Regions from separate parts of the Peribacillus sp. ACCC06369 genome, predicted to be linked through region 2. Evidence: riboswitches for the same ligand, from Rfam matches in the RefSeq annotation. Region 2 holds a riboswitch; the other holds the start of a gene.

Region 1 (4,467 bases), 1.1 Mb from region 2:
ACGGCAAAAACAGGAAGCTCGACAGAGTTCACGAAAGAGCGGAAGACTTCTTCGCTTTCCAATTCAAATGATAGGACCGCCCCGGCTCCAAGTGACTGGCCTTCCTGGATGGCGTGCTGTGGATGATCTGCTAGGCCGGGATAATACACTTTTTTAACCAAGGGCTGCTTCTTTAAGTAGGCGGCAATCTTTTCTGCCCCTTTTTGGGAGTGCTCCATTCTAACGGACAAGGTCTTCAGACCTCTCATTACTAGCCAGGCGTCCTGGACACCAAGAACCGCTCCAAAGGAGTTTTGGAGGGAACCGAGTCTTACTGCCAATTCAGGATCTTTCACTACAGCAAGTCCAGCTACCACATCACTATGTCCGGATAAAAACTTCGTCGCGCTATGAAGGACAACATCAGCGCCCAGATTCAGTGGTTTCTGTAATGCTGGCGTCAAGAATGTATTATCAACAAAACTTAAGGCCCCGGCTGTTTTTGCGATATCACATACGGCTTTAATATCGGTCACTTTAAGTAATGGATTTGAAGGCGTTTCGATGTATATGGCACTCGTATTTGGCTTAATGGCCGCTTTGACGCTTTCAAGGTCCGTCATGTCAACGAAAGTATGCTCAATATTGAAACGTGTCAAAACACTTGTGACCATCCTGAACGTTCCGCCATACACATCTTCGGAAATGACGATATGGTCTCCGGCAGACAACAGTAGGAAAGCTGTTGAAATGGCTGCCATACCTGATGAAAAGGCAAAACCGTGTGTACCTTCCTCAAGTTCGGCAATGATATCTTCCAGCGCTTCGCGAGTTGGGTTCCCGCTTCTGCTGTAATCATATTTACCGAATTGATCGATATCGGATTGATGGAAAGTGGAAGCGTGCTGAATGGGGACGCTCACACCGCCTGTTGCCGAATCGAATTTATGTTGATTATGGAGTAATTTGGTTTCAAAGCTAAAATCATGATCGGTCATCGTAGTGCCTCCCTTTTTACGTGTGCGAATGCTTGCTGTAAATCCTGAATCAAATCGTCGCTGTCCTCAATGCCGACAGAGAAGCGAAGCAGGCGATTACAAACCCCATTGGCCGTTCTGACTTCAAGCGGTATATCGGCATGTGTTTGTGTAGCAGGATAGGTGATGAAGCTTTCGACCCCTCCAAGGCTTTCTGCAAACGAAATTAATGAGAGTGATTGTAAAAATGGGTTGACCGCCGCTTCTTCAATGATGCGGAAGGAAATCATGCCGCCCCTACCGGGATACAATACGTCCGTAACACAATCATGTTCCGACAAGTAATCTACAAGTACCTTTGCATTCTTTTCATGACGCTCCATCCGCAATGCCAGGGTTTTCATTCCGCGCATCAACAGCCAAGAATCAAAGGGGCTCAAGACAGCACCAGTACCATTATGATGGAAGGCAAGTGCATCACATAATTCCGCGCCGCTGGCCACGATCAGTCCGGCGAGCACATCATTATGACCACCGAGATACTTGGTAGCACTGTGAATCACAATATCCGCTCCAAGCAGGATGGGTTGTTGAATAAGAGGCGTGTAAAAAGTATTATCAACGATTAACAATAAATCAAATCGTTTGGCCAATGCGGCAACGGCGCTAATATCCGTTTGCTGCATAAGAGGGTTAGTGGGAGTTTCAATGAAGATGGCTTTCGTGTGAGGAGTGATGGCTTTTTCGATATCCTCCAAACAACAAGTGTTCACATAGTCACACTGCAACCCCCATTTCTTAAAACCTTGTTCTAACAGACGATATGTACCCCCATAAAGATCTTCGCTGACAATCCATGCATCACCTGATTTAAATAAGGCCAGTATAGTAGAAATGGCTGCCATTCCTGAACTGCAGGCATATCCTTGGTCGCCTTTTTCCAGATCGGCGATGGATCGTTCCAATAGTTGGCGTGTAGGATTACCTGTCCTTGTGTAATCGAATCCAGTCGATTGACCGATTCCTTCGTGGCGAAAAGCAGTTGAAAAGTATACCGGCGGATTGACTGTTCCTGTCGCCGTTTCGCTGCGATTTCCTAATTGAGCAAGATATGTTTCAGTTTTGTACATAGTTTTCACTGCTCCTTTGAGTTATATAAAATAAAAAAAGTCTTCTTTAAGAAGAAGACTTTGATTAAGTAGGGACGAGTCATTCTTCTTATCTTCCAAGTTCACAAACTTGTGGAATTAGCACCTTTTCATTGGTTTGAAACAAATGAAGGTTGCTGAGGTGTCATCGGGCCATTCCCTATACCTCTCTCGATAAGAGTTTAGATTATTCAATTTCTTTTGAATTTACTATAAATACAAAATACTGTCAAGAACAAGTTTGATGGATTTTGCTTCGATGTTCATGACTAGGTCTATTGGAGCCTAGCGGTGTCAACACTTTACGTGTCTAAAAAAGAATATCCGGAATTTTCATGTGGTCAAGGATAATCCTGAATGATCCTGTTGAATTAATTGAATTTTTCAGAAAAAGGGGAGGCTTGGCCGGATATTTTTGCTTTAAAATAATAAAGTTTGTACAATGTAAGGAGAGAGAATAATACGACATTATTCATTTCATATACTTAAGGTCTTCGATGAATAGTGCAAACATAGGAGGAGAACACATGGATTACAGAATCGAACGAGATACGATGGGTGAAGTGAAAGTTCCTGCCGATAAATATTGGGGAGCACAGACCGAGAGAAGCCGTAACAATTTCAAAATTGGTAATGAAAAAATGCCGATTGAATTGGTTCGTGCATTTGCATACGTTAAACAAGCTGCGGCAAAGGTGAACTATGATCTCGGTGATCTTTCGGAAGTTAAAAAGAATGCCATCGTTAAGATTTGCGGCGAAATCCTTGAAGGTACGCTTGATGAACATTTCCCGCTTGTAGTTTGGCAAACGGGAAGCGGGACGCAAAGTAATATGAACGTGAATGAAGTGGTCGCTAACAAAGGGAATGAATGGTTAAAAGAAAATGGTGAATCGGAAACACTTCACCCGAATGATGATGTAAACAAGGCACAAAGCTCCAATGATACTTTCCCGACCGCCATGCATATTGCAGCCTTTATGGAGGTCGCTGAAAAGTTGGTTCCTGCCATCAAAGAACTTCGTGATACATTCGATTCAAAAGAAAAAGAGTTTTGGGATGTCGTGAAGATTGGCCGGACGCATCTTCAAGATGCAACACCACTGACATTAGGACAAGAAATTTCTGGCTGGAAAGCGATGCTTGATAAAGATTTAGCGATGATTGAGGAAAGCAGCCAAAAATTATTGAACCTGGCTCTAGGCGGAACGGCTGTAGGAACAGGAATCAATACAAAAAAAGAATTCCCGGGACTTTCAGCAAAACAAATTGCAGCGGATACAGGACATCCTTTCGTCACATCGGATAATAAGTTCCATGCATTGACAAGCCATAACGAAATCGTTTATGCACACGGTGCTTTGAAAGCATTGGCAGCAGATTTAATGAAAATTGCGAACGATGTCAGATGGCTGGCAAGTGGCCCTAGAAGCGGAATCGGCGAAATAGCCATTCCTGAAAATGAGCCAGGCAGTTCCATCATGCCGGGTAAAGTCAATCCAACACAGAGTGAAGCGCTTACCATGATTGCGACACAAATCGTGGGTAACGATGCTACAATTGGATTTGCAGCAAGCCAAGGTAACTTTGAATTGAACGTATTCAAACCAGTCATCATCTATAACTTCCTTCAAACAGTGAAATTATTGACGGAAGGCATACACTCTTTTAACATTAATTGTGCGGTTGGCATCACTGCAAATGAAGATAAGATCAAAGAAAATGTAGATCGCTCCCTTATGTTGGTAACAGCATTGAACCCGCATATTGGTTATGAAAAAGCAGCCAAGATCGCCAAAACTGCATTCAAGGACAACTCTACCTTAAAAGAAGCGGCATTGAAATTGGAGTTCCTCACGGAAGATGAATTCAAAGCATGGGTCGATCCCGCTAACATGGTTAATAAATAATTCCATAGGAGTGCCCTCCCGCCGGTATTAGGGAGGGTGTTTCCATGTGTTAAAATAATGAAAGCAACAAATACTAGATCATAAGTATCGGGAACAGGAGGAATAACAATGTCTTTATGCCCGCTTTGCAACGGTCTAAGAAAAATTCATGTAAATTGCCCGGAATGCAGCAGCAATCTTGAGGATAAAGGGAAATTCATGGATTACGCTGATGATTACAGTGCTTATATGGATATCGACACACTTAAGCTGAACGACGGATACCCCCAATCCCTTCAAAAAGGCCAGTGCCCGCATCTTATGAAATGCTCTGAATGCGGACATGATGAAGTGGTATTGGTCCAGGAATAGATTTGACCCTTATTTAATATTTGAATAAATGAAAAAAAGACCCATTCATGAACGGGTCTTTTTACGTTTAATTGGCAGATAACTTCATGCTTTCCTGCATTT
Region 2 (4,467 bases):
CCCCCTTGTATTACGTTCCAAAAGCTGCAAACTAACTTCTTTTTCCAATTTCATGATGGCATTGCTTAAGGAAGGTTGAGATATATGTAGTATTTTAGCAGCTTGGGAGTAATTCTTTTCTTGGACAATGGTAGTGAAATAACGAAGTTGGCGCAAATCCATATATTCTCCTTTCTATAGCTTTAAACTATAGATATATTAAAATTTAGTATTGGTAATTATATATTATCTCATTTATAATTTTTAAAAAAGATATTTCGGAATTTTTAAAATAAAGGAGAAAATTATGTATATTAAACCGAATTTGGATTATTGGAATGGAAGGGTTGATTCCCATACTGACATGGACAGCTTCAGATACCACCAACGAGTACGTTTGGCACCGATTTCGGAATTACCCATCTCTTCCGAAGCATCCAGAACCTTTGGAATGATTGGCTTCAAATGTGATGAAGGAGTCAAAAGGAATAAAGGCAGGATTGGTGCTGCAGAGGGTCCTGATCACATTAGGAAGTCCTTGGCAAAATTACCATGTCATTTATCTTCCCAAACCGAGCTGTTGGATGCTGGAAATGTAACGTGTGAAGGTCCAGAGATGGAGGCTGCCCAAACTCAACTGGGATCAGCTGTTGCCAAAATATTGGAGAGTAAAGCGATTCCTATCATACTTGGCGGAGGACATGAAACCTTTTATGGCCATTATCTTGGGATTAGAAAATACATTGGACCAAAGGCTAGGTTAGGAATCATTAATATTGATGCTCACTTTGATATGAGGCCTTATGAAAAAGAAAGTTCATCAGGAACGATGTTTAAGCAGATTTTGGACGAGGATCAAAGTTGTGGATATTTATGTGTCGGAATTCAGAAACAGGGAAATACGAAGGCCCTGTTTGAAACTGCTGAGAGGAATAAGGTCGATTACATATTGGAAGAAGATTTGTCATTGAACGAAATGGATGAAACCAAGCAGCGGATTAATGAATTCGTTAAGAAAAATGACTTCATTATTCTTACATTATGTACGGACGTTATTGATTCAGCCTACGCACCTGGGGTAAGTGCACCCTCTCCGTTTGGACTTAATCCGAAATTGGTCCGTGCGATTATTAGGCATGTCGTATCAAATGAAAAGATCCTCTCCTTTGATATCTCGGAAGTGAATCCTTCGTTGGACGAAAATAATAAAACGGTTACTTTGGCAGCACATTTAATAAATGAGGTTTTGCTGAATTTTAAATAATATATGGACATGGATTATGGGTAACTCCCACGCAATAACAAGAGGTATTCCTCATCGACCTTTTTGCTATCCCGATTATCATCATCAGTAAAAATTTGTTGAAGTGAAAAACCTTTTGACCAGACTGTCTGTGATCATTCATGGACAGTCTTTTTTATGTATATGTAAATAGCGGTGAACTCCTATATAGACTCATCATTAGTGGATTAACTACGACTCTACTAAAGGTCAAAAATGATTATTGTGGGTTTTTGGTTTATAATAACAACCATCTAGCCTAATGAGGGGGATCCTATGAATGAATATAATGTAACGGTCAGGAATGGCAGTACCTTAATTTTGTCAGAAATCATTAAAGCTGAAGATGAGAGAGAAGTCCTGGGCACACTTTTGATTTCCAGCGAATTATTTAATCAACCATTTACCGACATCAGGATTTTAGAACGCTGATTTGTACCTACCCGTCCCATTTGTTACACTGTAATAAATCTTAAAACGGTAGGCGATATTATGTGCGGACGTTTCACGCTTTTCACGGACATTGAAGAAATAAAAGAACGGTTTAATATTCAAGGACCTTTTGATGAAGAATACCAATTCAGCTACAATATTGCACCTTCCCACTCCGTGCTATCCGTCACTAATGACGGGGCAAGGAATCGACTTGGATATCTTCGGTGGGGACTCATTCCTTTCTGGGCAAAAGATGAAAAACTGGGCTACAAAATGATCAATGCCAGAGCGGAAACCATTGCTGAGAAGGCAAGCTTCAAGAATGCGTATAAGAAGAAACGATGCTTGATAATCGCTGATTCATTTTATGAGTGGAAGAAGGAACCCGGGCGAAAAATACCCATGCGAATAAAGCTTAAAAATCATGCGGCATTTGGAATGGCCGGTCTCTGGGAATCCTGGAAATCTCCAGAAGGAATCAACATCTATTCGTGCTCAGTTATCACAACAGTTCCTAATGAGCTAATGACCAGCATTCATGACCGCATGCCTGTCATCCTTAAACCTGAAGATGAAAAAGATTGGTTGAATCCATCCATTAATGATCCTGCCTTTCTGCAGCAGTATTTAAAACCATTCGATTCTGAACAAATGGAAGCATTTGAGGTATCGACTGATGTGAATTCAACTAAAAATAATTCACCAAACCTAATACAACAAATTTGCTAAGAGGTCCTTAGACCTCTTTTTATTTTAGTTCCGTCCCGACAAATGACATTATTCGAAATTTTTTATCCAAATATCACAATTAACCCAAAAACCTTATTTACTGTACATGTAAAAGTCCCTTTATAATATTAAGGTCCACACTTGAAATACTTTTAAACTAAACCTTGCGAAAATACATAAAATGCTGTACTCTTATATTTGCTTTTCAAAAAGGGCTTTCGATGTCACTTTCCGAGAGTGGACAGAGGTAAACTTGGAGCGGTTATAGCAAGTTACCAGCCTGCTTCTTTTCTCTTGGACACCGGTGCATTTGATAATATCATTATATAATTTAAATCTTCTTATCAAGAGAGACGGAGGGACTGGCCCGAAGATGTCTCGGCAGCAGACTTTAATAGGAGTGCTGTGCCAAATCCAGCAGGCTGATTTTTGCCTGAAAGATAAGGAGAGCGTTTTTTATAAATTAAAAGACCTCTTCTTGTTGTGTTTAATGGAAGAGGTCTTTTTTATGCTGAAAGTATTTTTAGCTATAGCTTCCATGAAGGTGTTATTTACGAAAAATGTTAGAAGAATAAGTGCTGTGACACATGTCATGGGAAAAATAAAAAGAGGTGTTCATCATGAGTGCAAACAATAAAGGGAATCCGTGGGCATTGATCCCATTTGTCGTTTTTTTAATTTTATTTATAGGGTCCGGAATCATTACTAAAGATTTTTATTCTTTTCCGGTGATTGTAGCGATTTCAATTGCATCGGCAGCAGCATTGGCAATGAATCGGAAAGAGACACTCAATCATAAGGTTGATATCTTCTGTAAAGGTGCCGGGGACGCCAATATTATGTTAATGGTTATCATTTTCCTTTTGGCAGGCGCTTTTGCCGAAGTTGCAAATGGCATGGGGGCAGTTGAATCTACGGTGAATCTTGCCTTAGCGGTTTTTCCGCAAAATCTATTAATGGTAGGGATTTTCATCATCGCTTGCTTTATCTCTCTATCCATGGGGACGAGCATGGGAACGATTGTAGCACTAGCACCTATTGGGGTGGGAATTAGTGAGCAAACCGATATTTCGCTTGCCTTTTCAATGGCGGCCGTTATAGGTGGTGCGATGTTTGGGGATAACCTTTCCTTCATTTCAGATACGACAATCGCTGCAGTTCGTACGCAGGGAACGAAAATGAAGGATAAGTTCAAAGTGAATTTTTTCATTGTTTTACCTGCGGCCATCATCACATGTGTCATCCTTGGAATTTTAACAATGGGTGAACAAGCAGACATCGCTCAACATTCTTATAATTGGGTGAAGATCCTTCCATATCTTTGTGTATTGATCACTGCATTGGCAGGTGTCAATGTGTTCCTGGTCCTATCCATCGGAATCGTATTTGCCGGAATTATCGGCTTGGCGGATGGAAGTTATCAACCGTTGGGTGTCATTCAAAAAATCGGAGAAGGGATGGCGGGAATGTATGAAATCTCTTTCCTGGCCATTTTAATCGCAGGCATGGTAGCTGTAATCAAGCATAATGGCGGTATCGATTATCTTCTCCACCTCGTGACCAGAAACAGCAAAACTAAAAAAGGGGCTGAATTCAGCATTGCCGGGCTTGTTGGTTTGACGAACCTTTCCACGGCAAATAACACGATATCAATTATCATTGCCGGGCCACTTGCCAAAAATATTGCTGAAAAGTATGGGATTGATCTGCGTAAATCGGCGAGCTTGCTTGATGTTTTTGCATGCTGCATTCAGGGGTTAATTCCATATGGGGCACAACTGCTTGTTGCTGCTGGGGTAGCACATATTTCTCCGATAAGCATCTTGCCGTATTCATATTACCCAATACTAATTGGCCTTTGTGGAGTCATAGCCATCTTGATTGGTTATCCGCGATTTCAGCCGGTAGATAATGAAACGAAGAAACGTACTTCTTAATAATGAGAATAAGCATGAAAATAAACCTTGAATCATTAGATTCAGGGTTTTACTTTGTAAGGTGTATGGAAACATTGGTGAAAAATAATTAAAAAGAGCGATGTC

What was found. A riboswitch is a leader RNA that binds a small molecule or an ion and turns the genes downstream of it on or off. The one in region 2 is predicted to bind S-adenosylmethionine.
Region 1: it holds a riboswitch for S-adenosylmethionine, as region 2 does, so the genes downstream of both, QUF78_RS06370 (methionine biosynthesis PLP-dependent protein) here and QUF78_RS11850 (Na+/H+ antiporter NhaC family protein) in region 2, are expected to answer to the same signal.

What each region holds. Positions count from the first base shown of each region.
Region 1 covers NZ_JAUCEN010000002.1:1,139,464-1,143,930, forward strand. The annotation lists gene metC (cystathionine beta-lyase) at 1-977, opposite strand, end outside; gene QUF78_RS06370 (methionine biosynthesis PLP-dependent protein) at 974-2,086, opposite strand; SAM riboswitch class I at 2,172-2,285, opposite strand; gene fumC (class II fumarate hydratase) at 2,632-4,014, shown strand; gene QUF78_RS06380 (hypothetical protein) at 4,123-4,365, shown strand; gene QUF78_RS06385 (ABC transporter ATP-binding protein) at 4,433-4,467, opposite strand, start outside.
Region 2 covers NZ_JAUCEN010000002.1:2,253,472-2,257,938, forward strand. The annotation lists gene QUF78_RS11830 (LysR family transcriptional regulator) at 1-162, opposite strand, end outside; gene hutG (formimidoylglutamase) at 287-1,243, shown strand; gene QUF78_RS11840 (hypothetical protein) at 1,538-1,693, shown strand; gene QUF78_RS11845 (SOS response-associated peptidase) at 1,754-2,425, shown strand; SAM riboswitch class I at 2,764-2,872, shown strand; gene QUF78_RS11850 (Na+/H+ antiporter NhaC family protein) at 3,046-4,362, shown strand.